Regions from separate parts of the Glutamicibacter sp. BSL13 genome, predicted to be linked through region 1. Evidence: predicted binding sites of a transcription regulator. Region 1 holds the regulator's gene; the other holds the start of a gene.
The links. The regulator Rex, encoded in region 1, represses fermentation and respiration genes when NADH is low (regulators of the CRP and FNR family bind a similar motif). The targets are predictions, from matches to a motif close to CTTGTGAANNNNTTCACAAG.
Positions count from the first base shown of each region.

Region 2: a site for Rex is predicted at 4,408-4,427, ahead of RCJ92_RS07940 (MarP family serine protease). Genes of this name have one in related genera too.

Region 1 covers NZ_JAVGCZ010000012.1:31,982-47,975, forward strand. The annotation lists gene RCJ92_RS03750 (hemerythrin domain-containing protein) at 1-404, opposite strand, end outside; gene ccsB (c-type cytochrome biogenesis protein CcsB) at 633-1,670, opposite strand; gene resB (cytochrome c biogenesis protein ResB) at 1,678-3,423, opposite strand; gene RCJ92_RS03765 (cytochrome c biogenesis CcdA family protein) at 3,423-4,184, opposite strand; gene RCJ92_RS03770 (TlpA family protein disulfide reductase) at 4,187-4,807, opposite strand; gene RCJ92_RS03775 (histidine phosphatase family protein) at 4,813-5,475, opposite strand; gene RCJ92_RS03780 (hypothetical protein) at 5,654-6,418, shown strand; partial or broken gene RCJ92_RS03785 (KUP/HAK/KT family potassium transporter) at 6,574-7,997, shown strand; gene RCJ92_RS03790 (KUP/HAK/KT family potassium transporter) at 7,995-8,570, shown strand; gene RCJ92_RS03795 (redox-sensing transcriptional repressor Rex) at 8,588-9,271, opposite strand; gene RCJ92_RS03800 (glutaredoxin family protein) at 9,316-9,564, opposite strand; gene RCJ92_RS03805 (HAD family hydrolase) at 9,680-10,498, shown strand; gene RCJ92_RS03810 (30S ribosomal protein bS22) at 10,690-10,788, opposite strand; gene RCJ92_RS03815 (helix-turn-helix domain-containing protein) at 10,938-11,162, opposite strand; gene gdhA (NADP-specific glutamate dehydrogenase) at 11,436-12,779, opposite strand; gene RCJ92_RS03825 (ArsR/SmtB family transcription factor) at 12,939-13,400, opposite strand; gene RCJ92_RS03830 (acetoin utilization protein AcuC) at 13,453-14,568, opposite strand; gene RCJ92_RS03835 (TrkH family potassium uptake protein) at 14,822-15,994, shown strand, end outside.
Region 2 covers NZ_JAVGCZ010000032.1:12,203-28,196, forward strand. The annotation lists gene nth (endonuclease III) at 1-238, opposite strand, end outside; gene acs (acetate--CoA ligase) at 439-2,415, shown strand; gene aroQ (type II 3-dehydroquinate dehydratase) at 2,579-3,031, shown strand; gene RCJ92_RS07940 (MarP family serine protease) at 3,086-4,276, opposite strand; gene RCJ92_RS07945 (Crp/Fnr family transcriptional regulator) at 4,483-5,160, shown strand; gene RCJ92_RS07950 (NUDIX hydrolase) at 5,258-6,154, opposite strand; gene RCJ92_RS07955 (RidA family protein) at 6,216-6,692, opposite strand; gene RCJ92_RS07960 (DUF4177 domain-containing protein) at 6,714-6,869, opposite strand; gene RCJ92_RS07965 (transglycosylase domain-containing protein) at 7,045-9,291, shown strand; gene RCJ92_RS07970 (metallophosphoesterase) at 9,401-10,351, shown strand; gene RCJ92_RS07975 (ABC transporter ATP-binding protein) at 10,641-12,377, shown strand; gene RCJ92_RS07980 (ABC transporter ATP-binding protein) at 12,374-14,182, shown strand; gene RCJ92_RS07985 (phosphoribosylaminoimidazolesuccinocarboxamide synthase) at 14,275-15,180, opposite strand; gene purD (phosphoribosylamine--glycine ligase) at 15,183-15,994, opposite strand, start outside.

The sequences.
Region 1 (15,994 bases):
CAGCGTGCCGCGGCATCCTCCAGCCCCTCATCGGCCTGCGGGTAGATGATGGGCTCTTCCTTCGCGTTGTGCTTCTCCAGCGTCTGCAGCAGCCGCTGACACAGCTGGCGGGCTTCTGCCCCGCCCCACTGCCCCTGGCGCTGATCCAGGGCGTCCAGCAGGTCCCACAGCCGCCCGTGCTCACGCTCCATCACGAACAGGGCCATGTCCAGTGACCCGCCACGCAACGACGGGAAGAGGATCACCTCTTCCAGGTAAATGTGCCGCCGCAGGGCCGCCAGGGCGGCCCCCAGGGACTCCCGGGCCCGGGCACCGGTGGCTTGGCGGGCCAGGAAGTCCTCAATCCCCGAATCAATCCGGCGGTGTTCGGCCTCCAGCGCCGCCGCCAGCTGCTCTCCGCTCATGGTTGTTCCCCTTCCCGGCCCCAAGTCCGCCCACCGATAGGTGGCCAGGCCGCGTGCCTGCGGCAGCGTCGCCTGGGGCTTTCTTGTCTCCAGCGTCATCCCGGCCCGGGCGGAAGTCAACCAGAACAGGGAACGGTCAAGCCCGCGCCGATGATGCCACCGCGGAGGGTGAAGACAAAAAGGGCGCCGACGCAGTTGACCGCGTCGGCGCCCTGAGTACTGCCGGGACTAGATTCCGGCGTAGGAATGCAGGCCGTTGAAGTAGATGTTGACCACCGTAAAGTTGAAGATCACGCAACCGTAGCCGATGATCGACAGCCAAGCCGAACGCGGCCCGGTCCAGCCGCCGGTGGCGCGCGCGTGCAGGTAGCCGGCATAGACCACCCAGATCACGAATGACCATACTTCCTTCGGGTCCCAACCCCAGTAGCGTCCCCAGGCCGCCTCGGCCCAGATGGCGCCGGCCATCACGGTGAAGGTCCACATCACGAACGCGATGGTGTTGATCCGGTAGGCGAAGTTCTCCAGGGCACCGGCCCCGGGCACCAGACGCATGAACGGCAGCCGGTCGTTCTTGCCCTCGGCCAGGCGGTTCATCCGGGAGTGCTGCAGCAGCTGCAGCACGTTCATGGCGAAGCTGATGGAGAACAATGCCGAGGCCAGCACCGCGATGGACACGTGGATCACAATCCAGGGGCTCTGCAGCGCCGGCACCAGGTGGCCAACCGGGGTGGGGAAGCCGATGGTGGCCGCGCACAGCATCAGGGTCACCAGTCCGATGATGAAGGTGCCCATGAAGCGCAGGTCCTTCAGCAGCAGTGCCACCACGTACACGGCCGCGACCACGAACGCACCGGTGGTGAGGAACTCGTACATGTTGCCCCAGGGCACCCGGTTCGCGGCCAGCGCCCGGGAAACCACGGCGAAACCGTGCATCAGCACGCCCAGCCAGGTCAGCACGACGGCGATGCGGGCCATGCCGCGTTTGGCGGAGCTGGCGGTGTAGGTCATCTTGTCGTTGACCACGTGCTCGCCCATCAGGTCGGCGCGCGCGTTCTTGGTCCGCCGCGGTTTGCCGCCCGAGGCGCCGGCGGTCACCAGCGACTTCTGGTCGCTTTGCAGGGCGGCGGCGTCCAGTTCGGCGATGGTCTTGTTCGACTGCACCAGATCCAGTGCGTAGAAGATGAACGCGACCGCGTACACCATGGCCGACAGCAGCATGAACAGCTGGCTGTACACCCCAAGGGTCTCGTTAATGGGTTCCAAGGCGCTGTTAGTGCCCACGGTCTTCTCCTAGTTCGTGCTCGTCCGAATCCGGCTCATCAGCCACCGGCCATGTTTTCTCAAAGATGCGCCGCAGTTCGCGGGCCTCGTTTTCCAGCCGCGGGTCCTCGCCGCGGGCCAGCAGCGCGAACTCGATGCCGCGCTGCCCACCCTCATCGGTGAGCTTGACCCACACGCGCCGGCGCGGGGTGAACAGCGAAACCGCCAGCCCCACCAGGGCCAGCCCGGCGAAGATCGCAATCGGCAGCTTGCCCGGGTCGGCGTTGATGTCCACCGCGATGTACCGCTTCAAGTCCTCGAAGGTGATGCTACCGGCATTGTCCGGCAATTCGTAGGTCTGCCCGGCTTCCAGGATGATGCCGCCGGCGTCCTGGGAACGCGAGTTCAGCTCGGTCATCTTCTCGGTGTCCAGTACGTACACGTTCTGCGGCACCCCGTCATCCACGCCCAAATCCCCGGCGTAGGAGTTCAGGTGCAGCTGCGGGTTGATGGCGTTGGGGTCCCCGGAGATGCCAAAGCCGTTCTCGTCCAGCATCGCTGTGGGCAGCAGGAATCCCTGGAAGCCCAGCTGTTCGGGCTTGGCGTCGGGGACCTTGGCCACCATCAGGGAGGTGTACACCGAGTCCTGCGGCACCGAAACCACCGGGCCGGAGAATGCCACATCCCCGTTGCCGTCACGCACCGTGACCACCGGGGCGTAGCCGTTGCCCACCAGGTACACATCCGCGCCGTTGATGCGCAGCGGATGGTTGACCTTCAGCTCTTCCTTTTCCGGCTCCGCGTCCGGGGAGCGCCGGGTGGTCACGTGCGCGGTGAAGTCCAGCGGCTGGCCGAAGTGGGTTTCGGATTCCCGGTCGAAGAGGATGTCGAACTTGTCCAGGGTCACCGAATACGGTTCCAGGTTCTCGGCATCAAAATAGGTGCCCGGGGAGAAGGAGTCGTAGGAAACCAGCGAGTTCACGAACGTCTCGCCCTCCACGATGACCCGCTGCCCGCCGTAGCCGAAGGCCCCGCCCAGGGCCATGGACAACAGCACGCCGACCAGGGAGATGTGGAAGGTGAGGTTGCCGATTTCACGGGTGTAGCCGCGTTCGGCGGCCACCGAGGCCCCGGCCCCGCTCCCCCGGGCCTCGGCGCGGTAGCCGCGGCGCTTGAGGATCTTGTGGGCGGTGGCGATGACCTCGTCCTCGCCGGGCAGCTGCCCGGCGCTGGCGGCAAATTCCAGGCGGGTGTACTGCGGCAGCCGGTTCAAGCGCGCGGGGGTGCGCGGCGGCGGGGTGCGCAGCGCCTTGGCGTGCTTCTTGATGCGCGGGATGATGCAGCCGACCAGCGAAATGAACAGCAGAATGTAGATCGCGGAGAACCACGCCGAGGAGTACACGTCAAAGAGCTGGAACCGGTCCAGCCACGGCGCGCTGTCCGGGTTGTCCACGAAGTACTGGTTCACCATTTCCGGGTTCACCCGGCGCTGCGGGAAAATCGAGCCCGGCACCGCGGCGACCGCCAACAGCAGCAGCAGGAACAGCGCGGTGGGCATGGAGGTCAGCTGGGTCCAGATCCAGCGCAGCATGCCCAGCGGGCCCAGGGCCGGGGCATCGCCCCGGTTGTTTTTCCCGCCCTTGCCCTTGCGGGTCTTGGTGGCACCGCCGGTGCCGCGGCCGGCCGCGGTGCTCCCGGCGGTACCGGGTGCGTCGGCAGGTGCGGACGGGTGCGGGGTGTGATCGCGTTGTGCCATCAGATCGGCAACCTCACTTCATTGGCAAACCAGTTCTGCAATTCGGCCACCCAGCTGCCCCACAGGCCGGTGGCCATGACGATGCCCAGCGCAATCAGCAATCCGCCACCAAAGCGCATGATCGCCAGTTGGTGCCGGCGGAAGAAGTCCAAGGTGCCCATGCCGCGGCGCATCCCCAGGGCGATCAGCACGAACGGCACGCCCAGCCCGAGGCAGTAGAAGAAGGTCAGCAGCGCGCCGCGGGCCACGTTCGCGTCGGTGCCGGTGCTCATGATCAGCACCGCCGAGAGGGTCGGGCCAATGCACGGGGCCCAGCCCAGACCGAAGGTCAGCCCGAGCACCGGGGCTCCCCACAACCCGGCCGGGGGCCGGCGGTGGATCTTGCGGTCGCGCTGCAGGAAGGAGATCCCGCCCATGAACACCACGCCCATGATGATCACCACCACGCCCAGCAGCTGGGTCACCCAGGCGCCGTTGAAGCGCATCCACGCGGTCACCTGGCTGAAGAGCACCCCGGCGGAGATGAACACCACCGAGAACCCCAGGATGAACAGCAGCACCCCGGCCAACACCCGGCCGCGGCGGTGTTCACGCAGATCCGCCCCGGTCAGCCCGGTGACGTACCCCAGATACCCGGGAACCAGCGGCAGCACGCAGGGAGAGAGGAAGGAGACCAGCCCGGCCAGCAGGGCCACCGGTCCGGCAAGAAACAGCGATCCGTCCAGCGCGATCTGGGAAAACTGGTTGGTCGTCACGGCCAGGTTCACAGTTCCTCGTTCAGTCCAGACTTAATCAGGGCACGCAGGGTGGTTTCCTCCACGGCACCGATCACCCGGGCGCGCACCCGGCCCTGGCGGTCGAGCACCAGGGTGGTGGGCACCGCCTGCAGCGGCACGTACTGGGTCATGGCCAGCTGGATCTTCCCGTCGGTGTCCTGCACGGACTCATAGGGGATCTTGAAGGTGCGTTCGAAGGCCAGCGCCGCTTCCTTCTCATCACGCACGTTCACGCCCAAGAAATGGACCTTTTCCCCGAATTCCTCGCTGAGCTTGCGCAGGTGTGGGGCCTCGATGCGGCACGGGGCGCAGGCGGCGTACCAGAAGTTCATGACCACCGGGGCGCCCTGGAACTGGGCCAGCTCCACCTTGGTGCCCTGATAGGTGCTGGCGCTGATCTGCACCGGGTCGGTGCGCTTTTCGACCGCGTATTCCTCCACCGCGCCGTCCCCGGCAATGTAGTTCTTGTTGTCCCCGCTGCGGGCCTGTTCGGCCAGCGGGTCATCGGTGGCGCAGGCGGCCAGCGGAATCACCGCGGCGGCCAGGAACGCCGAACGCAACAGGCTCCGCCGCCCGATGCGTGCTGCGGGATTCGACGAATCAGTCATGGGTGTCAGGCTCCAGGGATGTTTGCGGCACCGGCCAGCAGGTCGGCGCACGGTTCGTGGTACGACAGGTTCACCAACTGGTCGTCCGAGAATTCAAAACTGGTGATCGAGGTCAGCGTGCATTCGCGCTGGCGCGGATCATGCCACAGGCGCTGGCCCTGGGAGGCGCGGCGGGTCACCCAGATCGGCAGCTGGTGGGAGACGATGACCACCTCGGCGCCGTCCCCGGCCTCGGCGACCGCGGCCTTGCGGTGCTCCTGCATGGCCAGGCGCATCCGATCGACCTGTTCGCTGTAGGGTTCGCCCCAGGAGGGCTTGAGCGGGTTGATGATGTAGGGCCAGTAGCGCGGCTCGCGCAGGCGGTTGGCAATGCGGGACAGACCCTCAAAACGGTTCCCGGCCTCGATGACCCGCTCATCGGTGAGGATCGGCAGTTCCAGGGCCGCGGCGGTGGGGGCAGCGGTTTGCTGGGCCCGCAGCAGCGGGGAGGCGACCAGGCGCACCAGTTTCGCGCCCTCCGCGGCCTGCTCGCCGAAGTACTTTCCGGCGCGTTCGGCCATTTCCATTCCCAGTTCGGATAACCCGTAACCGGGGATCCGCCCGTAGAGGATGCGATCGGGGTTCTGCACTTCCCCATGGCGCAGCAAATGGACGGTCGATTTAGGCATGGACTCATTCTCTCAAAGATTTTCGGGAAAACCGTCGGATTGTGGCCACACTCAAGTTTTCACAGCCTGCGCATGGGATTCGCATATACAAAAACCATCCTTTCGGAGGTGTCCGGCGCAAACCCCCATCCACTAGGGTTGTGGTAGATAATCCAGCAGTCGCATGAAGGAAGTTCCCATGAGTTCCACTGACCCGAACCAGCCCGGCGACCAGCCGCAGGGTTCCACGCCCTACAACCCCTACGGGGGTTCGGCGCCCCAGCCCCCGGCGTACGGCTCCAACCCGTACGGGCAGCCGGATCCTTCGCAACAATCCAATCCCTATGCCCAGCCCCCGCAGTACGCCTACCCTCCATCCGGCGGGTACGCTCCGGTGCAGCCCCCGGCAGAGCGTCCCCGCACCCTGCAGCTGGCGTTCTGGCTGATCCTGGCCGCCGGTGTGGTCTCGGCCCTGAGCAGCTGGCTGCTGGACCGCACCCAGTTCTTCGCCGGCATCATCCGTTCGGAGTGGGACCTGTTCCAGTCCGAACTGCGCCGCCAGATGGAAGCGGATCCGAGCTTGGGCAATGACCCGCAGCTGCAGCAGATGCTGGAGAACCCCGACCAGATGATGAACGCGATCTCCGGGGCGATGACCGCCTTCACCATGGTCTCGATTGTCCTGACCCTGATCGCCTACTTCCTAGTTGGCTTCTTCGTTGGCCGCGGCGTGAACGCCATGCGCATCATCGCCACCGTCCTGGCCGCCCTGTCGCTGCTGGGCCTGCTGAGCGTGGTGCCGACCATCGCGATGTACGCCAATGCCGCGGACGTGGGAATTCTGACCACCGCCTACGTGGCCAGCGTGCTGCTGGGCATCGCCGGCGTCGTGTGCTCCTGGCTGCGTCCCTCCAGCCAGTACATTGCCCAGCGCCGCGCCGCCCGGCAGGCCGGCTACCGCTAGACCGCACCCGCTCACCCAGCCTTCGAACCCCACCGGCACCGGCCTCACGACCCGGAGCGCCGGTGGGGTTCGGTCGTTAACGCCTGGCCGGTTCCCGAAAAAAATATCCCCGGTCCACCGGTTCCTTTCCCCGTCAAGGGGCGCACAATAAGGTCATGGTTGCCCAGCACCGGATCAGCAGGCCGCACCATCGCCCGAACCGTTTTCCCAGGTCGGAACCGTCGCCTCAGGCAAAGCGCGCCGCCGCCGGGCCCAACCGGGGCCGCCGCGGCATCAGCTCCCAGGGGGCGGCCACCGCGGGGCTGGGGGCCCTGGGGGTGGTCTTTGGGGATATCGGCACCAGTCCGCTGTACGCGTTGCACACCGCCTTCAGCATGGAGCACAACGCGGTGCCCGTGGACGCCGAGAACCTCTACGGGGTGATCTCCATGGTGTTGTGGACACTGACCCTGATCGTCACGGTGAAGTATGTGCTGCTGGTGACCCGGGCGGACAACCATGGGCAGGGCGGGATCCTGGCGCTGCTGGGGCTGCTGCGCTCCCGGCTGACCTCCGCCCGAGGCATGGTGCTGGTCACCGTGCTGGCGATGGCCGGGGCGGCGCTGTTCTTCGGCGACTCGGTGATCACCCCGGCAATCTCCGTGCTCAGCGCCGTGGAGGGGATGGCCACCGTCTCCCCGGCCCTGGCCGGGCTCATCCTCCCGGCGGCCGTGGCCGTGCTGCTGGTTTTGTTCGCCATCCAGCCCTTCGGCACCGGCAGGGTCGCCCGCGCCCTGGGACCGATCATGCTCGGCTGGTTCCTCCTCCTGGCGGCGCTGGGGCTGCCGCAGATCGCCGCGCACCCGCAGATCCTGCTGGGATTGTCCCCACAGTGGGCCGGCCTGCTGCTGCTGAACCACCCGGTGCAGGGGTTCATCCTGTTTGGGGCGATCGTGCTGACGGTGACCGGGGCCGAGGCCCTGTACGCGGACATGGGCCTGTTCGGCGCCCGGGCGGTGCGCCGGGCATGGCTGTGGGTGGTGATGCCCGCCCTGCTGCTGGTGTACCTGGGGCAGGGCGCCCTGGTACTGGGTACCCGCAGGCGGTGGAAAACCCGATGTTCTACCTGGCCCCGCCGGCCCTGCGGGTGCCGCTGGTCATCTATGCCACGCTGGCCACCGTGATCGCCTCCCAGGCGGTGATTGCCGGGGCCTACTCGGTGACCCGCCAGGCGATGCGATTGGGGTTGCTGCCCCGGCTGAGCGTGAAGTACACCTCCCGGCGCGACGAGGAACAAATCTACCTTCCCGGCGTGAACTGGGTGCTGTTGGCCGCGGTGCTCACCGTGATGGTGGTCGCCGGGTCCTCCTCCGGGCTGGCCAACGCCTACGGCCTGGCGGTGACCGGGACCCTGCTGCTGGAATCGGTGATCTTCCTGATCTTCGCGGTGCTGGTGTGGCGCTGGCGCTGGTGGAAGGTCGGAGCCTACCTGCTGGCCATCGGGCTGCTGGAAGTGGTGCTGCTGGCGGCGAACTCGGCCAAGCTGCTTTCCGGGGGCTGGGTGCCGCTGGCCCTGGCCGGGGGCATGCTGGTGGTGATGACCACCTGGCAGCGCGGGTTCCGCACCGTGGCGGCCTACCGGGCCGAGCTGGAGGGCTCGTTCAGCGGCTTTGTGGAAGCACTGTCCGCCCCCAACCTGCGCCGTACGGCCGGGGTGGCGGTCTTCCCGCACCCGAACCTGCACAGCACTCCCCTGTCGTTGCTGCTGTGCACCCGGATTTTCCGGATGCTGCACGAACAAGTGGTGATCGTGCGGATCGCCTACGCGCACCGCCCACACGTACCGGTGCACTCGCGCTTTGAGGTGGACCAGCATTTGAGCGCCAGCCACGGCATCACCCGGATCACCATCCACACCGGCTACCTGGACCGGCAGAACATTCCGGCGAACCTGGCGCTGGTGCACGACCAGGTGCCCGAGTGCGACATCGATTTCAGCCAGGCGCTGTATTTCCTCTCGGTGCTCACCCTGCACAGCCCGCACCCGGAAAGCCTGCGCCGGTGGCGGCGCAGGCTGTTTGTGGCATTGGAGAAGAACCAGGCCCCGCGCGCGGAAATGTTCCAGCTGCCGCCCGAACGCACCATCGTGCTCGGCTCCGAGGTGCGGCTCTGAGGTGGAGCCCAAGAATCCTAGGCTTCGGTTCCCAGCCCGGACAGTGGCCCCTGCCCGGTTTCCAGGTCGTTGCGCACCGCGTGGTAGGCCAGGATCTGCAGTTCGGTGGACAGATCCACCCGGCGCACCTCCACCCCCCTGGGGGCACGGATGACGTGCGGGGCGAAGCTGAGGATGCTTTTCACCCCGGCATCGGCCAGCTGGTCCACCAGCGGCTGGGCAGCCGCGCCGGGCACCGCCAGCACCGCGATGTTGATCTGCTGCTCGGTGACCACCGCACCCAGTTCGGCTGCGTCGCGCACCACCAGTTCCCCGACCCGATGCCCCACAAGGTCCGGGTCGCTGTCCAGCATGGCCTTGACGTGGAAGCCGCGGAAACGGAATCCGGCGTACCCGCTCAGGGCGCGCCCGAGGTTGCCGGCCCCGATGATCAGGACCCGCCAGTCCTGATCCAGGCCCAGGGTGCGGCTGATATGGTCGGCCAGTTCGCGCACCACGTAGCCCACCCCGCGGGTGCCGTAGGAGCCCAGCAGCGACAGGTCCTTGCGCAGGATCGCCGGATTCACCCCGGCCGCCTCGGCCAGGACCCCCGAACTGGTGCGTTCCACGCCCTGGGTGTCCAAGGCGTTCAAGGCCCGCAGGTACTGCGTTAGACGCATCAGCGTGGCCTCGGGCAGGATTCGCGGTTCGGATAGGGGCAAGGAGGGCTCTTTCGGTTGGGGTCAGCGGCGGAACGGGCTGCGGCCTAGTGCTCGCGCAGCAGGCGTTCGAGCCGTTGCGGGTCGATTCGCCAGAAGTCCCGGACCTGCCCGTCGATCAGCAGCACCGGCACCTCTTCATGGTGTTGCTCACGCAATTCTGGGCGGGTGTCGATGTCCACTTCACTGAAGCTCATTCCCAGGCGCGAGGTCACCTCGGCCACGGTCTGGCGGGCGGCAGCGCACAAATGGCATTCCTGGCGCACCAACAGCTGGATTTCGGGAGTCTGTTTCACCCTTCCATGTTCTCACGCCGCATCCCGGGCACGGGTGTTGGCGCCGCTTTGCGACGCCCCGCCCGGGGCCGGCCCCGCGGGAAGAAGCGCAGGGCCACCGGCTAAACTTGGGCTAATGGAAGCCAACGAAGTACGGGACACTGCGCAGCATCCTGCCCCCACCGAGGGGCGGATCGCGGCGTTCTTTGACGTTGACAACACCCTGGTGCGCGGAGCCTCGCTGTACGCGGTGGCCCGCAAGATGCACCAGCACAAGTTCTTCCACTTCCGCGAGGTGCTGTTCTTCGCGCTCAAGCAGCTTAGCTTCCTGGCCCGTGGGGAGCACCTGGGCGACATCACCGCCATCCGTGACCGGGCCCTCGACATGGTGCGCGGGGTGAAGGTCGAGCAGATGCGCGAGCTCGGGGATGAGATCTATGACGAATTCATTCACCCCAAGCTGTGGGGCGGGACCGTGGCCATTGCCCGCCAGCACCTGAACGTGGGGCGCGAGGTCTGGCTGGTCACCGCCACCCCCACCGAGGTGGCCGGGGTGATCGCCCGGCGCCTGGAACTGACCGGAGCCCTGGGAACCCGGGTGGAAAGCGAAAACGGGGAATACACCGGACGGCTGACCGGCCCCATCCTGCACGGCGCGGACAAGGCGCAGGCGGTGCTGGAGCTGGCCCAGCAGCAGAACATCAACCTCGCTGGGTCCTGGGGATACTCGGATTCCTACAATGACGTGCCGTTGCTGGAGGTTGTCGGCCACCCGGTGGCCATCAACCCCGATGCCCGGCTGCGCGCCTACGCCAAGGAGCGCGGCTGGCAAGTTTATGACTTCCGCACCGGGCAGCGTGCGGCCCGGGTGAGCCTGAAGCTGGCCGGGGTCATTGGCGCCCTGTGGGCGGCCCGGCGCAGCCTGCAGCGGCTGCGGCACGGCGGCGGCCGCTAACCGGTCTCGGCGCCCAGCGCCTCCCCCATCGCCCATCGGGTAGCTGCTTGGTGGGGGTGCCGGTGTCGAAGGCGGCCCGGTCCTGCGGCGGCACGCCGTCGACAGCTTGGGGATACAACAATCGCCACCGCCAAGGGCAAAGCCTTCGGGCGATGGCGATCATCTCCAAGAACATGTTTCGCGGTGCGAGACTACTTCTTGTTGCGGCGCTGGTGGCGAGTCTTGCGAAGCAGCTTGCGGTGCTTCTTCTTCGACATACGCTTGCGGCGCTTCTTAACAACTGAGCCCATAGTGGTTCCTCACAGACTAAATAAATGCATCGACCGCGTTACCATCAAGCCAACAAAGGCTTCACGCACGGCCGACCGGACGTTAAACGTTCCTTAATAGGTTACCCGCTCCATGGCCGGTTTCTGACCACGGTCATCCTATCTGCCGTCTACCTGCCGTACGATCCAGTTCCCCTGTGAGGATCGACACCTGCGGCCTGCAGGTAGGCTTCAACGGCGTTTTCCGGAACGCGATAGGAGCGGCCGAACTGCACGGCGGGTAAATCACCGGCGTGGATCAGACGATAAACGGTCATCTTTGAAACACGCATCATCTCGGCCACCTCGGCCACAGTCATGAATCGTGCTCCAGCAAAATTCTGTTTATCCGCCATAGGGGACTTTCTCCTGACGCTGATCTCTGTTTCGTCGCGCTGTCGGCATACATGAACTTCTTCGACTTGTGATCAACGTCGGTAACGTCACGTACACCTTCACCATAGTCTACTGGGTGGCCGACCGCTTTTCGAAGCATGAACACACGCGCACGCACCAGTAGTTCGCGATCCGCAAGGTGCCGGACACGCCGCGGGCGCGGCCGTGGCTGTCGCCTGCGGCCGCGCCCGCGGTTCCAAGGCCGTGCCCGGCCCGAAGGCCGAAGCCCGGGCCTAGATCAGCCCCTGGGCGAGCATCGCGTCGGCGACCTTCACGAAACCGGCAATGTTCGCCCCGGCCACGTAGTTGCCCGGTACCCCGTATTCCTCGGCCGTGGCCGCGCACCGGTCGTGGATGCCGATCATGATTTCACTCAGGCGGCGCTCGGTGTGGGCGAAGGACCAGGAGTCACGGCTGGCGTTCTGCTGCATTTCCAGCGCGGAGGTGGCCACGCCACCGGCGTTGGCCGCCTTGCCCGGGCCGAAGAGCACCCCGGCGTCCTGGAACAGGGAAACCGCCTGGGCGGTGCAGGGCATGTTCGCACCTTCGGCCACCGCGATCAGCCCACCGGAAATCATCTTCTTGGCCGAGCTGGCCCCCAACTCGTTCTGGGTGGCGCAGGGAAGGGCGACCGTGCACTTTTCGTCCCACACGTTCCCGTCCGCAACGTAGCGGGCCTTCTTGCTGCCGCGGCGCTTGGCGTATTCGCTGATCCGCTCGCGCTCAACTTCCTTGATCTGGCGCAGCAGCGGAACATCGATGCCGTTCTCATCCACGATGTAGCCGCCAGAGTCCGAGGCCGCCACCACGTGGGCACCGAACTGCTGGGCCTTTTCGATTGCGTGGATCGCCACGTTGCCCGACCCGGAGACCACCACACGCTGGCCCTCAAAGCTGGTGTTGCGGGTGGCGAGCATCTCCTGGGCGAAGAGGACCGCACCGTAGCCGGTGGCTTCCGGACGCACCAGGGACCCACCCCAGCTCAGCCCCTTGCCGGTGAGCACCCCGGACTCGTAGCGGTTGGTGATGCGCTTGTACTGGCCGAACAGGAAGCCGATCTCGCGCCCGCCCACGCCAATGTCCCCGGCCGGGACGTCGGTGTATTCGCCGATGTGCCGGTACAGCTCGGTCATGAAGGACTGGCAGAAGCGCATGACCTCCGCATCGGACTTGCCGCGCGGGTCGAAGTCCGAACCGCCCTTGCCGCCGCCGATGGGCATGCCGGTCAGCGAGTTCTTGAAGATCTGTTCAAAGCCCAGGAACTTCACGGTGCCCAGGTAGACCGAGGGGTGGAAGCGCAGTCCGCCCTTGTAGGGGCCCAGCGCGGAGTTGAACTCGACGCGGAAGCCGCGGTTGATCTGAACCCGTCCGGCGTCATCGGTCCACGGCACACGGAAGATGATCTGGCGTTCCGGCTCGCACATGCGCTGCAGGATCGCGGCTTCGGCGTATTCCGGGTGCTTCTGGGAGACGGCTTCGAGGCTCTCGAAAACCTCGGTAACGGCCTGGTGGAATTCGGCTTCCCCGGGATTCCTGCGGAATACCTCATCGCGGATAGTCGCTAAATGCTGGTCCAAGTTACTCTCCTCATCACTTGGGGCAGGCGCTGGGGCAGAGTTCTACCGCAGAACCGGCGTCACTGCCCCACCGAAGAGAATGCCACGGTGGTGCGCGATGTCGGAAATTTTACGTCAATTTTTTTGTGCCGCACGTAACGTTCGGCGGTGGTGCGCAGCCTAGCGTTTGCGCCCGAAACGGGGGAAACGCTCAATCAGTTCATGGGCCCGGCCGGTGACGTGTTCCAGGCTGCGCCCCACGGTGCGCCCCAGCTGCTGGGCGGCGGTGGTGGCCGGGGTTCCGGCGTTCGCGGGCATCACCGCAGCGGTCGCGGCGGTGACCTCGGTGAGCTGGGCGACGGTTGCCTCCGCCGGCTGCGGCTCGGGCAGGAAGTCCGCGCACCACTGGCCCAGGGTCTCAATGGCGGGCAGGTCCAGGGAATAGATGCGGCGCTGGCCCTGGGCGGTCATGCTCACCAGCGACGCCTCGCGCAGCACCTTCAGGTGCTTGGACACGGTGGGCTGGGAGATCTGCAGGCGCTCGACCAGCATCCCCACGGCCAGGGCCTCGTCCTTCAGTTCCTCCATGATGCGCCGCCGGGTCGGTTCGGCCAGCGCTGCGAACAGTTCATCAATAGCCACAGACATAACCCTAGCGGCATATAGGGCGTTTTGCCGGTAGCCGGTGCCGGGGCTAGTCGAACCAGGGGTCCAGTCCGTAGAGCGGGAAGACTTCCTTGCGGGTGGCGATGATGGAACGGTCCACCGGGTCGGCCGGGTCATAGCCGATCTCCCAGTTGCGCCACCACAGTTCCGCGTCGTCCCCCATCAGGTACGGCATCGCCTTGCCGTAGGTTTCCAGCACGTAGCGCCGGAAGGTCTCGGGCACATAGGTGCGCAGCGGCACCGGCTTGTCCGCGGCAATCGCGATCAGGTGGCTCCAGGTGCGCGGCACCACGGCGGTGACGTTGTACCCGCCCCCGCCGGTGGCGATCCACCGGCCCTCGCAGACCTCATCTGCCAGCTGGGAGATATCCAGCGCCACCTGGCGTTGGGCATCGACGGAGAGCTTCAGGTTGGTCAGGTCATCGTCCCGGTGCGAGTCGCAGCCGTGCTGGGAGACGATCACCTCGGGTTCAAAGGCCTTCACCAGCTGCGGCACCACCGCATGGTAGGCCCGCATCCAGCCGGCGTCCCCGGTCATCGCCGGCAGCGCCAGGTTCACCGCACTGCCACGCGCCCGCTCCCCGCCGATCTCGTTTGCGAACCCGGTGCCGGGAAACAGGCTCATCCCGGATTCATGGATGGAGATGGTCAGCACCCGCTCCTCGTCCCAGAACAGGGATTCGGTGCCGTCCCCGTGGTGCGCGTCCACGTCGATGTAGCACACCCGCTGCACCCCCTGATCCAGCAGGAACTGGATGGCGGCGGCCGCATCGTTGTAGATGCAAAACCCACTGGCCTTCTCCCGCGCCGCATGGTGCATCCCGCCGGCGAAGTTCACCGCCCGCACCGCCTTTTGCTGCACGATGGCCTCGGCGGCAACCAGGGAGCCGCCGAAGAGCCGGGCGCTGGCCTCGTGCATGCCGGCGAACGCCGGATCATCCTCCGTGCCCAGCCCGTAGTCCGGGGCCTGGAGGGTGGGGTCCTGGCTGACCCTGCGCACCTGGTCCAGGTAGTCCTGCGAATGCACGGTGAGCAATTCGCTGTCCGCGGCAACGGTGGGCGGTGCCACCTCCAGGTTCGCCCCGCGCATCACCCCCAGCTCCTGGCTCAGGCGCATGGTCAGCTCCAGGCGGGAGGGATGCATGGGGTGGTAGTCGCTGAACTTGTACTGCAGGTACTTTTCATCCCAGACCACCAGTGTCGGGCGCGGAGCACGTTGAGGTTGTAGCACGTCTTCTACGCTACCGGATTGTGACCGAACTCAATGCGTCGGCTCACATTTGTGCCCCAGTGCCACCTTGGCGCCGCGTGCGCCTGCGCGCAGGCGGTGCGGGGCGTAGATTACTCTGAAGAGTCAGTACTTCTATCCCCACTTCTTTCCCGCAGGAGAGGCATCGATGAGCGACCCCATGCAGCAGCGCCCCAGCGGGCCCGCTGACAGCTTGTGGTTACGCAAACGCAAGCAGCTGTTGCGCGTCAAGGCGGCACTGTCCGACTTCACCGCCCGCTCCCCCGCCCGGCTGGCCCTGGGCGCGTTCCTGCTGGTGATCACCCTGTTCACCGCGCTGCTCTCCGCGCCCTTCGCCTCGGCCAGCGGCGAACCCACCCCGTTGCACGACGCGCTGTTCACTGCCGTCTCCGCGGTGTGCGTGACCGGTCTGACCACGGTGAGCACCGCGGTGCACTGGTCGTTCTTTGGCCAGCTGATTCTTCTGGTGGCGATGTTCATTGGCGGGTTGGGGATCCTCACGATCGCCTCCCTGCTCTCCCTGGCGGTGTCCAAGCGCCTGGGCGTGCGTGGGAAGCTGGTGGCGCAAAGTTCGATGAACACGGCCGCGACCTCCACCCTGGGTGAGGTTGGTTCGCTGCTGCGCGTGGTGATCCTGACCGCGATCACCCTGCAGGGCCTGCTCTCGCTGCTGCTGATTCCACGCTTCTACGTGCTGGGCGAAGGCCCGCTCTCGGCGATCTGGCACGGGGTGTTCTACGCCGTCTCGGCGTTTAACAATGTGGGCTTCACCCCGCACTCCAATGGGCTGGTGCCCTATGAGATGGACCTGTGGATCCTGATCCCGCTGATGCTCGGGGTGTTCGTCGGTTCGCTGGGCTTCCCGGTGATCATGGTGTTGGCCGCGCACCGGCTGAACCACCGGCGCTGGACGCTGCATGCGAAGCTGACGCTGCTGACCACCACGATCCTGTTGCTGAGCGGCACCGTGCTGTGGCTGCTCTTTGAATGGAACAACCAGCGCACCATCGGCGGGGAGGATGCCGGGGAGAAGATCGTCAATGCGCTCTTCGCCTCGGTGATGATGCGTTCGGGCGGGATGAACCTGGTGGAGCCCTCCGACATGCAGCCGGTGACGGTGCTGCTGACCGATGCGCTGATGTTCGCCGGCGGCGGCTCGGCCTCCACCGCCGGCGGCATCAAGGTCACCACCATTGCGGTGATGTTCCTGGCGATCTTCGCCGAGGTGCGTGGCGACAAGGAGGTGCGCGCCTTTGGCCGCCGCCTGCCCGAGAGCACCATGCGCGTGGCGATCTCGGTGGTCGTGCTCGGTGCCACGCTG
Region 2 (15,994 bases), on a different contig from region 1:
CGGCCCGCTCGGCCTGGCTCATGGCCTCGGCATCCGGGTAGCGGGCGAACAGTGCCGGGGTGATGGAGTTGACCCGCACGTCGGTGGTCTGCGCGGAGAGCACCGTGGCCACCAGCAGCTCGAAGGGGTTCTCGAAATCAAGTTCCGCGACCGCGTACGGGTAGGTTTCGGCCAGGATCCGGTTCATCTTCCGCGCCCGGCGCTTCAGGGCCAGCGGAGACTCGGTGATACTTTTCATCGACACCCCCTGATCGTGTCACGGCCGGGCTGTTTTTCTGAAGATTACGCACGCTTCGGCGCAGGGCTGCGACCGTTCGGCGCACTTTTCGGGCCTCTGGCGTCCCAAAAGGTGGCGCAGTTCACTTTAGTGGCCGCGAAAGGGGTAACTTGGATCACAGGAAACTTTTGTGAATGCCAAGCCGGAAGGGAAGCACACTGATGAGCGAAGCCAAGACCCTGGACAACCTCTCGAACGAGACTCGGTCCTTTGCCCCGAGTGTTGAGTTCGCCGCCAACGCCGTGGCCAACGCCGAACAGTACAAGAGCGCGGACGCGGACCGCCTGGGCTACTGGGCGGACCAGGCGCGCAAGGTGCTGACCTGGGACACCGACTTCACCGAAACCCTGGACTGGTCCGAGGCGCCGGTGGCCAAGTGGTTCGTGGGCGGGAAGCTGAACGCCGCCTACAACGCGCTGGACCGGCACGTGGAGAACGGCCTGGGCGACCGGGTTGCCATCTACTTCGAGGGCGAGCCGGGTGACACCCGCGCCTACACCTATGCGCAGCTGACCGAGGAAGTGAAGAAGGCCGCCAACGCATTTGAATCCCTGGGCGTGGCCAAGGGCGACCGGGTGGCGGTCTACCTGCCGATGATCCCCGAAGCCGTGATCACCATGCTGGCCTGCGCCCGCATCGGCGCGATCCATTCAGTGGTCTTCGGCGGCTTCTCCGCCGACGCGCTGCGCAGCCGCATCGATGATGCGGAGGCCAAGCTGGTGGTCACCGCCGACGGAACCTGGCGCCGCGGCAAGCCCAGCCCGCTGAAGCCGGCCGTGGACGAGGCCCTGGCCGCGCCGGGACACACCGTGCAGAACGTGCTGGTGGTCAAGCGCAACGGCGAGGACGTGGCCTTCGGCGAACTGGACAAGTGGTGGGATGACGTCGTGGGCGCCGCCAGCGCCGAGCACACCGCCCAGGCGCACGACGCCGAGCACCCGCTGTTCGTGCTGTACACCTCCGGCACCACCGGCAAGCCCAAGGGCATTGTGCACACCACCGGCGGCTATCTGGTCCAGGGAGCGGTCACCCACCGCGACACCTTTGACCTGCACCCCGAATCGGACGTGTTCTGGTGCACCGCCGACATCGGCTGGGTGACCGGGCACAGCTACGTCACCTACGCCCCACTGGTCAACGGTGCCACCCAGGTGATGTACGAGGGCACCCCGGACACCCCGCACCAGGGCCGCTGGTGGGAACTGGTGGAAAAGTACGGGGTCACGATCCTGTACACCGCCCCCACCGCGATCCGCACCTTCATGAAGTGGGGCCGGGAAATCCCGGACGGCTACGACCTGTCCTCGCTGCGCGTGCTCGGCTCGGTGGGCGAACCAATCAACCCCGAGGCCTGGATGTGGTACCGGGACGTGATCGGATCAAACAACGGCAAGAACGGGGAGAAGAAGGAACACCCCACCCCGATCGTGGACACCTGGTGGCAGACCGAGACCGGCGCGCACATGATCGCCCCGCTGCCCGGGGTGACCTCCACCAAGCCGGGTTCCGCCCAGGTGGCGGTGCCGGGCATCAGCGTGGACGTGGTCGATGAGGAAGGCAAGTCCGTCGGCAACGGGCAGGGCGGCTTCCTGGTCATTCGTGATCCGTGGCCGGCCATGCTGCGCGGCATCTGGGGCGACATGCAGCGCTACAAGGACACCTACTGGTCGCGCTTCCAGGACATGTACTTCGCCGGGGACGGGGCCAAGAAGGACGATGACGGGGACATCTGGCTGCTGGGCCGCGTGGATGACGTGATGAACGTGTCCGGCCACCGCCTGTCCACCACCGAAATCGAGTCCTCGCTGGTCGCCCACCCGCTGGTGGCCGAGGCTGCGGTGGTTGGCGCGAAGGATGACACCACCGGGGAGGCCGTGGTCGCGTTCGTGATCCTGCAGCGCGAACCGGAGGAGGGCCAGGACGTGGTGGCCACGCTGCGTGACCACGTAGGCAAGGACATCGGCCCGATCGCCAAGCCGCGCCACGTGCTGGTGGTCCCGGAACTGCCCAAGACCCGTTCGGGCAAGATCATGCGCCGCCTGCTCAAGGATGTGGCCGAGGGCCGTGAGGTCGGAGACGCCACCACGCTCTCCGATGCGACGGTAATGACCCAGATCGCGCAGTCAATGCGCAAGTAGCAGCCGAGTCCGGCGCCGCCTGGCGCCGGTGACCTGCCCGGCCCGGAAAGCCAGGAGGAGACATCCTTCCGGTTTTCCGGGCCGGGCGCTTTTTAACGCCGGGTGACCGCTCTTTGACGCCGCCGCAGGCTGGGCGGGACGCCGGTGCAGTAAATTTGGCTCCATGAGCGCAACCGAGAAGAACACTATCCTGCTGGTCAACGGCCCGAACCTGAACCTGTTAGGCACCCGGGAGCCAGCCATCTACGGCCATGACACGCTGGCCGACGTCCAGGCCCTGGCCCGCGACACGGCCGCGGCCCACCACCTGGAGGTCAAGGCCGTGCAGTCCAACCATGAGGGCGTGCTGATCGATGCGATCCACGAGGCCCGGACGCAGGCAGCCGGGATCGTAATCAACCCGGGGGCGTTCACCCACACCTCGGTGGCCATCGCGGATGCGCTGGCGGGGGTGGATTTGCCGGTGATCGAGGTGCACATCTCCAACGTGCACCAGCGTGAAGCGTTCCGCCACCACTCCTATGTTTCCCCGGTGGCCAGCTCCATCATCATTGGTGGCGGGATCAACGGCTACCGGTTGGCAGTTGAGCAGCTCGCGCACCTGCTCGGCCGCTGACCCCGCGACGCTCCCCCGGGGCCTGCACCGGATGGGGCACCGCGTGCGGCGGGGTTAGTCCTGCAGGCAGCCGCCGGTCTTAATCGACTTGGTGCGGCCGGCCGCTTTGGCCATGGCATCTTCCAGCTCGTCCAGGCTCTGGGCGAAACCGACTTCCTCGTCGCTTCGCGACTTGGCGAACACCATGCCCACGGCCTGCCCGTCCTCGTTGACCAGCGGCCCGCCCGAGTTGCCCTGGGACACTTCGGCGGTGAGCTGGTAGACGGACAGCGGCCCGGTCCTCTGCTCGTAGATGTCGGCAATGGTCACGGTCGCCTCGGAGGCGACCACCGCGCCACGGATCTGCAGCGGACCGCCGGCCGGGTGGCCAATGAAGGCCGCCTCGTCCCCGCGCACCAGATCCTGGCCGGCCATCGGCAGCGTCTCGGCCTGCAGTCCGGGAACGTTGAGCACCGCGATGTCCGCGGCCGGGTCAAAGTACACCACCTTGGCGCGCAGCAGCTCCTGGTCCGGCACCTCGACGGTCGCGGCGCTGACCCCGGCCACCACGTGGGCGTTGGTCATCACCATTTCCGGGGCCACCACGAAGCCGGAACCGGTCAGGTTCACGCCGCACTGGGCGGCGGTGCCGGAGATCTTCGCCACCGAATCCTCGACATCCAGCTGTGCCTGGCTGGGGGCCCAACCGGTCTCCTCCACCGGCTCCACGACCGGGGCGAAGGGCTCCATGATGGCCGGAAGGGTTTGGGCCATGACCGCTGAACGCGCCGAGGAGATGGCCGAGGTGACGAACTGCGGGGTGGCGTTGCGGATCGTGGCGATCATCGAGGACTGGGCGATCTCGGTGGACAGGCGCGGGATGCCCATTGAGGAGGTGGAAAAGGCCAGCGCGCCGATGACGGTCGCGGTGATCAGCACCGACAATGCGCCGCCCATGAGGCGGTCAAAGACCCGCACCACATCAAAGTTCAGCCGCCGCCGGATGCCAGTGGCAATCACCCGACCCAGTGCCTGGCCCAGCAGGATCAGCACCGCGGCCGCGCCAACCATCAGGCCAACCCGGCCCCACGGGTTGGACACCCAGGTGGAAACCAGCGGGATGGCGAAGAACGCGGCAATACCGCCGGCCACCAGCCCCAGCATGTCCCCGACGGTGAGCATGAAGCCGCGCCGAACCCCGGCAATGAAAAAAGAAAGGAGAACGATGCAGATGGCAATGTCCAGCCAGTTGAAAGCTGCGAGCAACGAGACTCCACTTCGTTCTAATGATCCTTCGGCCTTTCCAAGGTACCCTTTTTACCTGATGGATTTCTGCGAGTTCTTTTGCTCCCTCAGCCGTATTCGGCGTGATTAATAGCATTTTCTTGGCAAAACCACGTGTGGAAACTGTCACATTGTTACCGGATGCGGCACAATGAAATTAGCGCTCACTACTGTTGACAGGAGATTTAATGGATATCGAGGTTTTGCGCCGCGCGCCGCTATTCGCATCTTTGGGTGATGACGTCTTCACCACCCTGACCGAAGAGCTGACCGAAGTTGATCTCTCTCGCGGTGCATCAGTGTTCCGTGAGGGCGACCAGGGCGACCAGCTGTACTTCATCGTTTCCGGCAAGATTAAGCTGGGGCGCACCTCGGCCGACGGCCGCGAGAATCTGATTGCAGTGCTCGGCCCGGGTGAACTCTTCGGCGAAATGGCCCTATTCGACCCCCACCCGCGCAACGCCACCGCCACCGCAGTCTCCGAGACCCGCCTGGCTGGTCTGCGCCACGAGAACCTGCGCAAGGCGATCCTGAACTCCCCCGAGGTCTCCATCCAGCTGCTCCAGGCCCTGGCTGCCCGCCTGCGCCGCACCAACGAGTCGCTGGCGGACCTGGTCTTCTCGGACGTTCCGGGTCGTGTTGCCAAGGCCCTGCTGGACCTGGCTGACCGTTTCGGCCGCCCGGCCACCGACGGCATCCTGGTCGCCCACGAGCTGACCCAGGAAGAGCTGGCCCAGCTGGTTGGCGCTTCGCGTGAGACCGTGAACAAGGCCCTGGCCGAGTTCGTGCAGCGCGGCTGGCTGCGCCTGGAAGCACGCGCCGTCGTGATTCTGGACATCCAGCGCCTGCGCCAGCGTTCGCGTTAAAACTGCGAAGCTCCGGACGGCCGGCCTCCACCGTGTGTGAAGACCGGCAGTCCGGGGCTTTTTGCTGGTCGAAATTAGACGGGGCAGGATCCGGCGCCTAGCGCCAGTCGTCCAGGTCCCCGTCATCGCTGGTGACCACTTCCAGCAGGTAGCGTTCCTCACGCTCCAGCAGGTTCGGGTGCTGGGCCTGCAGGGAACGCAGCCTTGCCAGATAGGCGATCGCCCCGTTCGATTCGGCCAGCTGCTCCATGATCATTTCCACGGCCGGGTAGGTGATTTGGCTGAACGGCAGCTCGCGGGTGTCGGGCTGGTCCACCAGGTCCCCCAACCAGCTGCCGTGGCGCTGGGCGATGACCTCCCGCGCATTGCACCATTGGGCCCACCGGCCCTTGGCCCGCAGCAGGCTGGTGCTCTGGCCCTGGGGCACGGCGGCACTGAAGTACCAGGTGTCAAAGCGGCGCAGCGCAAAGTTCGGGCTGACCCAGTGCGCGACCGGACGCAGCAGGTCGGTGCGCACCCCCAGGCCGCGACGGGCCAGGAAGCTGCTGAACTGCAGGTCCTGTCCGGCAATGGCCTCGCGCGCCGCCATCCATTCCTCGGGTTCGCCGGCCTCGGCCACCGTTTGTTCATCGGCGCCGGCCAGCAGGATCCCGGTTTCCTCAAAAAGTTCACGAATCGCGCACACCACGTGCGAGCGGACCAGCCGCTGGTCCAGGACCCCCATCTTCGCCGACCAGGCACCCAGCGAGGGGCCAAACCACTGCAGCTCGCTGAAGTCATCGGCTTCAACACTGCCACCGGGGAACGCGACGGTTCCCAGGGGCGACTCCCCCGCACGGTAGCTGAGGTAGGTTTGCAGCCCGTCGTTGTCGTCGCGGACCAGGCACACCGAGGAGGCGCGCCTGGCCTTGCGCGGGGTGCGGGAGCCGAAGGTCACCCAGTTCTCGGCCGCCGAGACCTGGGATGGCGGCAACGGGAAAACGCGTCGTTGCACGCCGGTGCGCGGGACGGGAGGAATCTTTCCCCCGACCCGCGTACCACGTTCCGGAATCCGGCTACTCAAATTCGGCGATAACCTCGACCTCGACCGGGGCATCCAGCGGCAAGGCGGCGACGCCGACCGCCGAGCGGGCGTGCAGCCCGGCATCCCCGAAGACCTCACCGAAGAATTCCGAGGCCCCGTTGATGACGCCCGGCTGAGCGGTGAAGGCCGGGTCCGAGGACACGAAACCCACGACCTTCACGATGCGCTTGATGCGATCCAGGTCCCCAATTTCCGCTTTGATGGCCGCCAATGCGTTCAGCGCGCAGACCTGTGCCTGCTGGGCAGCGACCTCGGTGGAAACCTCGGCGCCGACCTTTCCAGCAACTGTGAGTTCTCCCTTAATTAGCGGAAGCTGCCCTGAGGTGTAGACGTAGTTGCCGGAGGTCACAGCCGGCAGGTAAGCGGCGACCGGCTTGGCGACGGCGGGAAGCTCATGGCCCAGCTCGGCCAGCCGTGCTTCGACACGTGAAGAATTCGCTTCTTGCATGGGGTTTTGCTCCTTTATCGTTTAGGCTTTCGGACGCTTCATGTAGGCGACCGGAGAGGTTCCGTTGGGGCCTGGCACAACGGCGACCAGCTCCCAGCCGTCATCCCCCCACTGGTCCAAGATCTGCTTGGTCGCGTGGATTACTAGTGGCAATGTTGCGTACTCCCATTTAGTCATACTCGCTACGTTAGCGCGTCCTTGTAAACTAGTACGCATGGCAGCTAAGAAGTCCCCCTTTTTTGACACAGCTACCACTCTTGGCAAGATCGTTGCATTCCTTGGAATCAGTGCCTTGTGTGGTGTGCTCGCGGCCGGCATGTTGGTGCCCGCTGCGGCAATCGCGAAAACCGGTATGACCACCGGATCCAACATCGTTAACTCGCTTCCGGCGTCGTTTGAAAAGCTGCCGATTCCGCAGCCCTCCCAGATGTTGGACCGCAAGGGGAAGGTCATTGCCACCTTCTACGAGCAGAACCGTGACCCGGTGAAGCTTGAGGACATCTCCCCGTACATGCGCAAGGCAATCGTCTCGGTTGAGGATGAGCGCTTCTACGAGCACAACGGTGTTGACCCCAAGGGCATGCTGCGCGCGGCTGTCTCGAACCTGACTTCTTCTTCGCGCCAGGGTGCCTCGACCCTGACCCAGCAGTACGTGAACAACCTGCTGGTGAACAACCAGTACCTAACCGGCGCGAAGGACACCACCGTGTCGGGCCAGAAGGACTACGCGGACAAGATCCGCGAAGTCCGTTACTCGGTGGCAATCGAGAACGAGATGTCCAAGGACGAAATCCTCGAAGGCTACCTGAACCTGGTGCTCTTCTCCGGGCGTGAATACGGTGTGCAGGCTGCCGCACAGCGTTTCTTCTCGGTGGATGCCAAGGACCTGAACCTGCAGCAGTCCGCGATGCTCGCGGGCATGGTGCAGCTGCCTAACGTGTACAACCCGATTGACAATCCGGAACGGGCCAAGGACCGCCGCGACAAGGTCCTGGGCAACATGTACCGCACCGGGGCAATCACCAAGAAGGAATACGACAAGGCCGTGGCCTCCAAGCTGGAGACCAACCCGAGTTCTTCCAAATCAGGTTGCATGGCCGCCGGCGACAACGCCTATTTCTGCGACTACGCAACCCAGGTGCTCTCCAAGGACGAGGCGTTCGGTAAGACCAAGGAAGACCGCGTCAACCTGCTCTACCGTGGCGGGTTGACCATCAAGACCACCCTGGATGCGAGCCTGAACAAGAAGGCCGCCAAGGATGCCCGTAAGGCTATCGACCCGAAGGCAAAGTCCAACAAGGACATCTACTCCTCACTCGTGTCGATTGAGCCCGGTACCGGCGGCATCCTCACGATGGCTCAGAACACTACCTACACCCCTGAAAAGGGCCTTGGTCAAACTACGTTTAATTTCGCCGTTCCCCGTTCAATGGGCGGCGCCGGCGGCTTCCAGGGCGGTTCGACCATGAAGCCGTACACGACTCTGGCCTGGCTCCACGAGGGTCACCACATGTACGACAAAATCAATGCCAAGCGGCCCTACTACAGCCCAACCTCAAAGTGGCGGGCATCCTGCCTTCCCGGCGGAACGACCGTGACTGGCGGCAGTGAGCCTTGGTCACCTGCGAACGCCTCGAGGGGCTTTTACCGGACCATGACTGTTGATTACGGTTTGATGTGGTCCATTAACTCCGCGACCGTCGCAGAAGCCGCAAAGGTAGACCTGTGCACGATTACGGACTACACGACCAAGCTAGGCGTACTGGACCAGGACGCAGGTGAAAACGGCGGACCCGGGCCGATCAGCCCGAAAAACCCATCGTTCATCATCGGCTCGGCGAACATTACCCCCATGTCTCAGGCTGCAGCATTTGCTGCCTTCGCCAACAAGGGCGAATACTGCGAGCCCCGCGCGCTAACCTCCGTGGTGGACAGTGAAGGCAACAAGTACAACGTACCGAAACAAGACTGCAAGCAGGTCGTCGACGAGCAGTACATCGCAGACTTGAACGGCACCCTGCAGAAAATCGCTACAAAGCGTGTATCCAAGGGCCGTGTCTCCGGGCCGATCGCTGGCAAGACCGGTACCAACAACTACGCAAGCTCCACTTGGTTCGTGGGCTACAGCACCGGGATTTCCACTGCCGCTTGGGTTGGACGCCTGAACGGCAAGGCCGGTGAACCGCAGAACTCGCTGCACGGTGCGCTCATCAACGATGTTCGTGCGCCAAAGATGGTTGACTCCTCGACCTACGCCGCCCCGCTGTGGGTCGACTTCATGGAGGAAGCAGTCCACGAGTTCGACCAGGGTTCCTTCGGCTCCGCTCGTTCGGCTCCCAAGCCGAAGCCGCAGCCCAAGGAGGATTCTGACTCCAGCGATTCGAGCGACTCCAGTGATTCGAACGACTCGAGCGATTCGAGTGACTCGAACAAGTCGGATTCGGAAGATTCCAAGGATTCGAAGGACAAGAAGGAAAAGAGCGAGAACAAGTCCAAGGGCGAAAATAAGTCCAACGACAAGGGCGAAGACAAGAAGGAAAAGAAGTCCAAGCCTGAACCGACAAAGTCGGGTTCGCCGAACGACTCCGACGAGGACTAAACTGAAGGCCGTGGCCACCTTGGTGGCCGCGGCCTTCCTTTATCCGCAACTACGATGGTTTCGCATTCCAACCAGCACTTTTCGTTGAAAGGACACTGACGGTCCACCTATGACTTCACAGAAGGATTTTTCAACGGCCTTGGCCTCAGCCGCTCGCCGCACCGCTTTGCTGGCAGGCGGCGCCCTGGCCCTGGGCACGGCGGCTATCGGTTATGGAATGTATGAAACTCAGCAGTTCCAGCTGCGCCGCGAAACCCTTCCGGTTCTGCCGGTGGGCGCCCCCGACATTCGCATCCTGCATCTGTCGGACATCCACATGGTGCCTGGCCAGCAGCTCAAGCGGCGCTGGCTGCACCAGTTGGCCGAGTTGCGCCCCGACTTCGTGATCAACACCGGCGATAACCTGTCGCACCAGAATGGCGTGCCGGCCCTGATCGACGCGCTGGAGCCGCTGATGCAATTCCCCGGCGCCTTCGTTCCCGGGTCCAACTGCTACTTTGCCCCGCAACTGAAAAACCCCCTGCGCTACCTCAAGCGCAGCCGCGGCGTGCCGAACAACTCCAGCCGCAACGCGCTGCCGCACGAGGAGATGCACCGGCACTTCGGCGCCGCTGGTTGGCTGAATATGGCCAACCGCAACCAGTCGGTTCCCATGAAGGGGATCCGCATGGATCTAAGCGGTGTGGATGACGCGCACATCAACCGCGACACCTTCGCCGGGTGGCCGGCCGGCTCGGTGAACTCGGCGCGCTCCCCGCACGTGAAGATCGCGTTGGCCCACGCGCCCTACCAGCGGGTGCTGGATGAGTTCACGCGCACCGGCGCCGACGTCATCTTCGCCGGGCACACCCACGGCGGCCAGATCTGCATTCCCGGATACGGTGCCGTGGTGACCAACTGCGATTTGCCTACCTGGCGCGCCCGCGGACTGACCAACTGGGAGCTGGACGGACGCAGCGTCCCGCTGAATGTGTCTGCCGGCATCGGCAATTCCCGCTTCGTCCCGGTACGCATCGCCTGCCGGCCCGAAGCCGTGCTGGTGACCCTGACCTCCAAGTAGGCGTCGGCCCGCACCGATACTGCTAACGCTCCGCCTCCCGCGCCACCGGTGCGGGAGGCGAAGTTGTTCTTGCCACCGCACTGCCATGATTTGGAAGTCCGCCCTTCAAGCCGGGCCGCAGGACGATTGAATATTCTCAACCACAACCGGTAGCCTGTGTGGTGGATCAAATCACACTTCCCAGAACGAAGGTAAAACGGTGCCGCGGCAAAGCAAAACATCAGGCGACAGCCCGGATACTTCCCTTCGAGCCACGTTGCGGCGTCTGGCCCCCTTCGTCCAACCCATCATGCCCCGGCTGATCGCCGGGTTCTTCTGTGCCCTGGGCGCCGGCATTGTCGCCCTGGTGATCCCCCAGGTCCTGGCCTGGCTGGTCAACAACGTGCTGGGCAGCGACGCCTCGTCCTCCCAGATCTGGGTGGCGGTGGCCATAGTGGCCGGGCTGGGCTTCCTGGAGGCGTTCTTCATCTTCCTGCGCCGCCAGTTCGTTCTCACCCCGGCCGCCGGGCTGGAGAACCAGATGCGCGTGCGCTTCTACAAGCACCTGCAGCGCCTGCCGGTGGCCTTCCATGAGCGCTGGGGCTCGGGCCAGCTGCTCTCGCGGTCCATGTCGGACCTGTCGCTGCTGCGCCGCTGGCTGGCGTTCGGCGCCATGATGCTGGTGGTGGAGACCGTCACCGTCATCACCGGCCTGGTCCTGATGTTCACCCACTCCTGGATCCTGGGCCTGCTCTATCTGGCCGGCTCGGTGCCGATCATGATCAAGGCCTACCGCTTCCGCAACGACTACCGCGCGGCCAGCCGGCTTAGCCAGGACCAGGCCGGTGACCTGGCCACGGCCGTGGAGGAATCGGTGCACGGCATCCGGGTCATCAAGGCCTTCGGCCGCGGACCGGACATGTACGACGGCTTCAACGAGCAGGCCAAGTCCCTGCAGGAGACCGAGATCAGCAAGGCGAATACGCTGGCCAGCTTCCTGCTGGCCGTGGTCGCCATTCCCGAAACCATTCTCGGGGTGGGCCTGATCATCGGCGTTTCCCTGGTGGCCAGCGGCAACCTCAGCGTCGGCTCGCTGGTCGCCTACTTCGCGATTGCCGCGGTCATTGCCGGGCCCGTGGAGGGCATGGGCATGCTGCTGGGCATGACCCTGAGCACCAAGACCGCACTGGACCGCCACTTCGAGGTCATGGACACCGTCAATGACCTGACTTCCCCGCAGCACCCCTCCCGCCCGGGAACGCTCAGCGGCGAGGTGGAGCTGCGCCATGTGCGCTTCACCTACCCCGGCGCCGGCGGGCAGGCCCGCCCCATCCTGGCCGGCATCGACCTGAAGATCCGGCCCGGGGAGACCATGGCCCTGGTGGGGATCACCGGTTCGGGCAAGTCGACCTTGTTGAACCTGGTGCCGCGGCTGCACGACGTGGATGCCGGGCAGGTGCTGGTGCACGGCCAGGACGTGCGCGAATGGGACCTGCAGCAGCTGCGCACCGAGGTCGCGGTGGCGTTCGAGGACACCACATTGTTCTCCACCTCGGTCCGTGAAAACGTGCTGCTCGGCGCGCCGGAGGGCCTGGACGAGCGGCAGCTGGAGGCACTGCTGGCCGAGTCCCTGGAGGTGGCCCAGGCGCACTTCGCCTACGAGCTGCCCGAGGGGGTGGACACCCTGATCGGCGAGGAGGGCCTGTCCCTGTCCGGCGGCCAGCGCCAACGCCTGGCCCTGGCCCGCGCGATCGCCGCCCGGCCGCGGATCCTGGTGCTCGATGACCCGCTCTCGGCCCTGGATGTGCGCACCGAGGAGGCGGTGACCGCCAGGCTGCGCCAGGTGCTGGAGGGCACCACCACGCTGGTGGTGGCCCACCGCCCCTCCACGGTGATGCTCGCCGACCGGGTGGCGCTGCTGCGCGATGGCCACATTGACGCCGTGGGCAGCCACACCCACCTGCTCAGCACCAATGAACACTACCGTTTCGTGATCGCCAGCCTGGATGATGACGAGACCCTGATCAGCGCGGAGGCCTGCCAGTGAGCATCCAGTCAGGTGTGGCGAACGAAGACGCCATCAAACTCAGCGCCGCCGAACGCAAGGTCGTTCGCCAGCGCTCCTTCAGGCTGCTGGCCGCCCTGGCGGTCCCGCAGATGAAGCTGTTCATCCTCACCGTGGTGCTGGTGCTGGTTTCCAATGCGGCCCGCGTGGCGCTGCCGATGATCATCGCCCTGGCGATCGACTGGACCCTGCCGCAGGTGCGCCAGGGCAACTGGTCCTCGCTGGGGGTCTCCGGCGGTGCGTACATCGTCTGCGCGCTGCTGGCCGGGTTCCTGTTGGCCTGGTACATCCGCTGCGCCGCCCGGATCTCCCAGGCGATGCTGCTGGATCTGCGCCAGCAGGTCTTCCGCCACACCCAGCGCCTGAGCCTGGAATTCCATGAGCACTACACCTCCGGGCGCATCATCTCCCGGCAGACCTCGGACCTGGAGACGCTGCGCGAGCTGCTGGACCAGGGGGTTTCGGAATTGGCCTCCTCATTCGTGTTCGTGGTGTTCACCCTGATTTCAATCTTCGTGCTGGACTGGCGCAGCGGCCTGGTGGTCTGCGTGGCGGCCATCCCGGTGGGGATCCTCTTCTTCTGGTACCAGCGCCGCTCCGAGGTGCTCTACCGGGAATCACGGGTCGTCTCGGCCCGGGTGATCTCCACGTTCGTGGAGACCATGACCGGCATCCGGGCGGTCAAGGCGTTCCGCCGGGAGAAGGCCAACGACCAGAACTATGCGGCCGTTGCCGCCCAGTACCGGGACAACTCGGTGCGTTCCTTCAACCTGTTCGGTGTGCTGCAGCCGGGTCTGGTGATGATCGGCAACCTGACCGTGGCCGCGCTGCTGGCCTACGGCGGGTTCCGCATCATTGACGGCTCCCTGGCGGTGGGCGTGATGGTCGCGCTGTTGTTGGCCTCCAAGCGGGTTTTCCAGCCGGTGCAGCAGATCGCCATGTTCTACTCCTCGCTGCAGTCCGCCACCGCCGCCCTGGAGAAGGTGTCCGGGCTGCTGGAGGAGGAGCCCACGGTGCGTGAACCGCAGCAGCCGCGCAGCGTCGAGCGGGTCAAGGGCGAGATCGACTTCAGTGACGCGGTGTTCGGCTACGGCCAGGGACCGGTGGTGATGGGCAAGTTCGACCTGCACATCCCGGCCGGCCAGGTCGTCGCGGTGGTTGGGCAGACCGGGGCGGGCAAGTCCACCCTGGCCAAGCTGATCGCCCGCTTCTATGACCTGCGCTCGGGCAGCCTGGAGCTGGACGGGGTGCCGATCAAGGAGCTGTCCAACAAGGAGCTGCGCCGTCACATGGTGATGGTGACCCAGGAGGCGTTCCTGTTCTCCGGCTCGGTGGCCGAGAACATCGCGCTGGGCCGGCCCGGCGCCTCCCTGGCCGAAATCCAGGACGCGGCCCGCGCCGTGGGCGCCCACGACTTCATCCTGGGGTTGCCCGAGGGCTATGACACGGATGTGAACAAGCGCGGCGGCCGGGTGTCGGCCGGGCAGCGCCAGCTGATTTCCTTTGCCCGCGCCTTCCTGGCCGACCCGGCGGTGCTGATCCTGGATGAGGCGACCAGTTCCATGGACATCCCCTCGGAGCGGGCGGTGCAGCGGGGCCTGCAGAAGCTCTTGGGCGACCGCACCGCCTTGATCATTGCCCACCGCCTGTCCACGGTGCAGATCGCCGACCGGGTGCTGGTGGTGCACGATGGGAAGATCATCGAGGACGGTTCCCCGCAGGAACTGATCGCCGCCAATGGACGCTTCGCCGCCCTGCATCGGGCCTGGAGGGATTCGCTGGTCTAACCGGGCGCGCGGCATCGCTGCCCATGACGGCAAGGAGCCCCGAACCAGCAGTCTGGTTCGGGGCTCCTTGCCGTCATGGGCCTGCCGGGAGGCTAGACGCTGAAGTCCTGCCCGGTCAGCCGCTCATAGGCCTCGATGTACCGGGCGCGGGTCTTGGCGACGATGTCCTCGGGCAGCGCCGGGGGCTGCTGGCCGGAGGCCTTGTCCCACCCGGAGGCGTTGGAGGTCAGCCAGTCGCGCACGAACTGCTTGTCGAAGCTGGCCTGGGACTTGCCCGGGGCGTAGTCCTTGGCGTCCCAGAAGCGGGAGGAGTCCGGGGTGAGCACCTCATCGCCCAGGGTGATCTGCCCGGTGGACGGGTCCGCGCCGAATTCGACCTTCGTGTCGGCCAGGATGATCCCGCGCTCGCGGGCAATCTTTTCGGCCTGCTCGTAGAGCGCCACCGTCTTCTGCCGCAGCGCCTCGGCGACCTCCAGCCCGACCCGTTCCACGGTTTGTTCGAAGGAGATGTTCTCGTCGTGCTCCCCCACCTCGGCCTTCGCCGAGGGGGTGAACAGTGCCGGGCTCAGCCGGGACCCGTCGACCAGGCCCTCGGGCAGCGGCAGTTCGCATACGGTGCCCGAGGCCTTGTACTCAACCAGCCCGGAGCCGGTCAGGTAGCCGCGGGCGATGCACTCGATCGGGTACATGTCCAGCTTCTTGCACACCATCGCGCGCCCGGCCACCTGCTCGGGCACCTCGGTGGAGATCACATGGTTGGCGAAGTCGCCCAGCTGTTCAAACCACCACAGGCTCAGCTGGGTGAGCACCTTGCCCTTGTCCGGGATTTCGGTGGAGAGCACAAAGTCGTAGGCGCTGATCCTGTCGGAGGCGACCACCAGCACGCGGTCGGTGTCCGCGAAGGACACCCCGGCCGGGACGTAGAGGTCGCGCACCTTGCCGGAGTAGAAGTGGTCCCAGCCGGGAAGCTGCAGCACTTCGGTCTTGAATCCTGCCATGCCTACTTAGCCTCCGTGTTCACGATGATCTGTCCCCGCTCGGCCTTCAGGCCGATGTCGGTGCGGTACTGGGCGCCGGGCCAGGAGATCTTGGCGACCCCCTGGTAGGCGGCCTTCCGGGCGGCGGCCAGGTCATCGCCCAGGGCCACCACGGCCAGCACCCGGCCACCGGCGACCACGGTGTTGCCCGCGGCATCCAGCGCGGTGCCGGCGTGCACCACGTGCACCTGCTCCACCGCGTTGGCCTCCTCCAGGCCGTGGATGACGGCACCCTTGACCGGGGTGTCCGGATAGTTCTCGGCGGCGATCACCACGTCCACGGCGGTGGCGTGGTGCCAGTGCAGCTGTTCTGCGTCATCCAGTTCGCCCTTCGCCGCGGCCAGCAGCAGTGCCCCCAGCGGGCTCTTCAGCCGGGCCAGCACGGCCTGGGTTTCCGGGTCGCCGAAGCGGGCGTTGAATTCAATGACCCGCATGCCGCGGCTGGTCAGGGCCAGGCCGCAGTACAGCACGCCGGTGAAGGGGGTGCCGCGGCGTTCCATTTCGCGCAGGGTCGGGTAGGCGACGCGCTGCATGACTTCCTCGGTAAATCCCTCCGGCAGCCACGGCAACGGCGAATAGGCGCCCATGCCCCCGGTGTTCGGACCCTGGTCTCCGTCGAAGATGCGCTTGAAGTCCTGGGCCGGCGAGAGCGGCACCGCATGCTTGCCGTCGCAAATCACGAACAGGGAAACTTCGGGGCCGTCCAGGAACTCCTCGATGACCACGCTGCCGCCGGCGGCGAAGCAGGCCTCGGCGTGGGCCAGGGCCTCTTCGC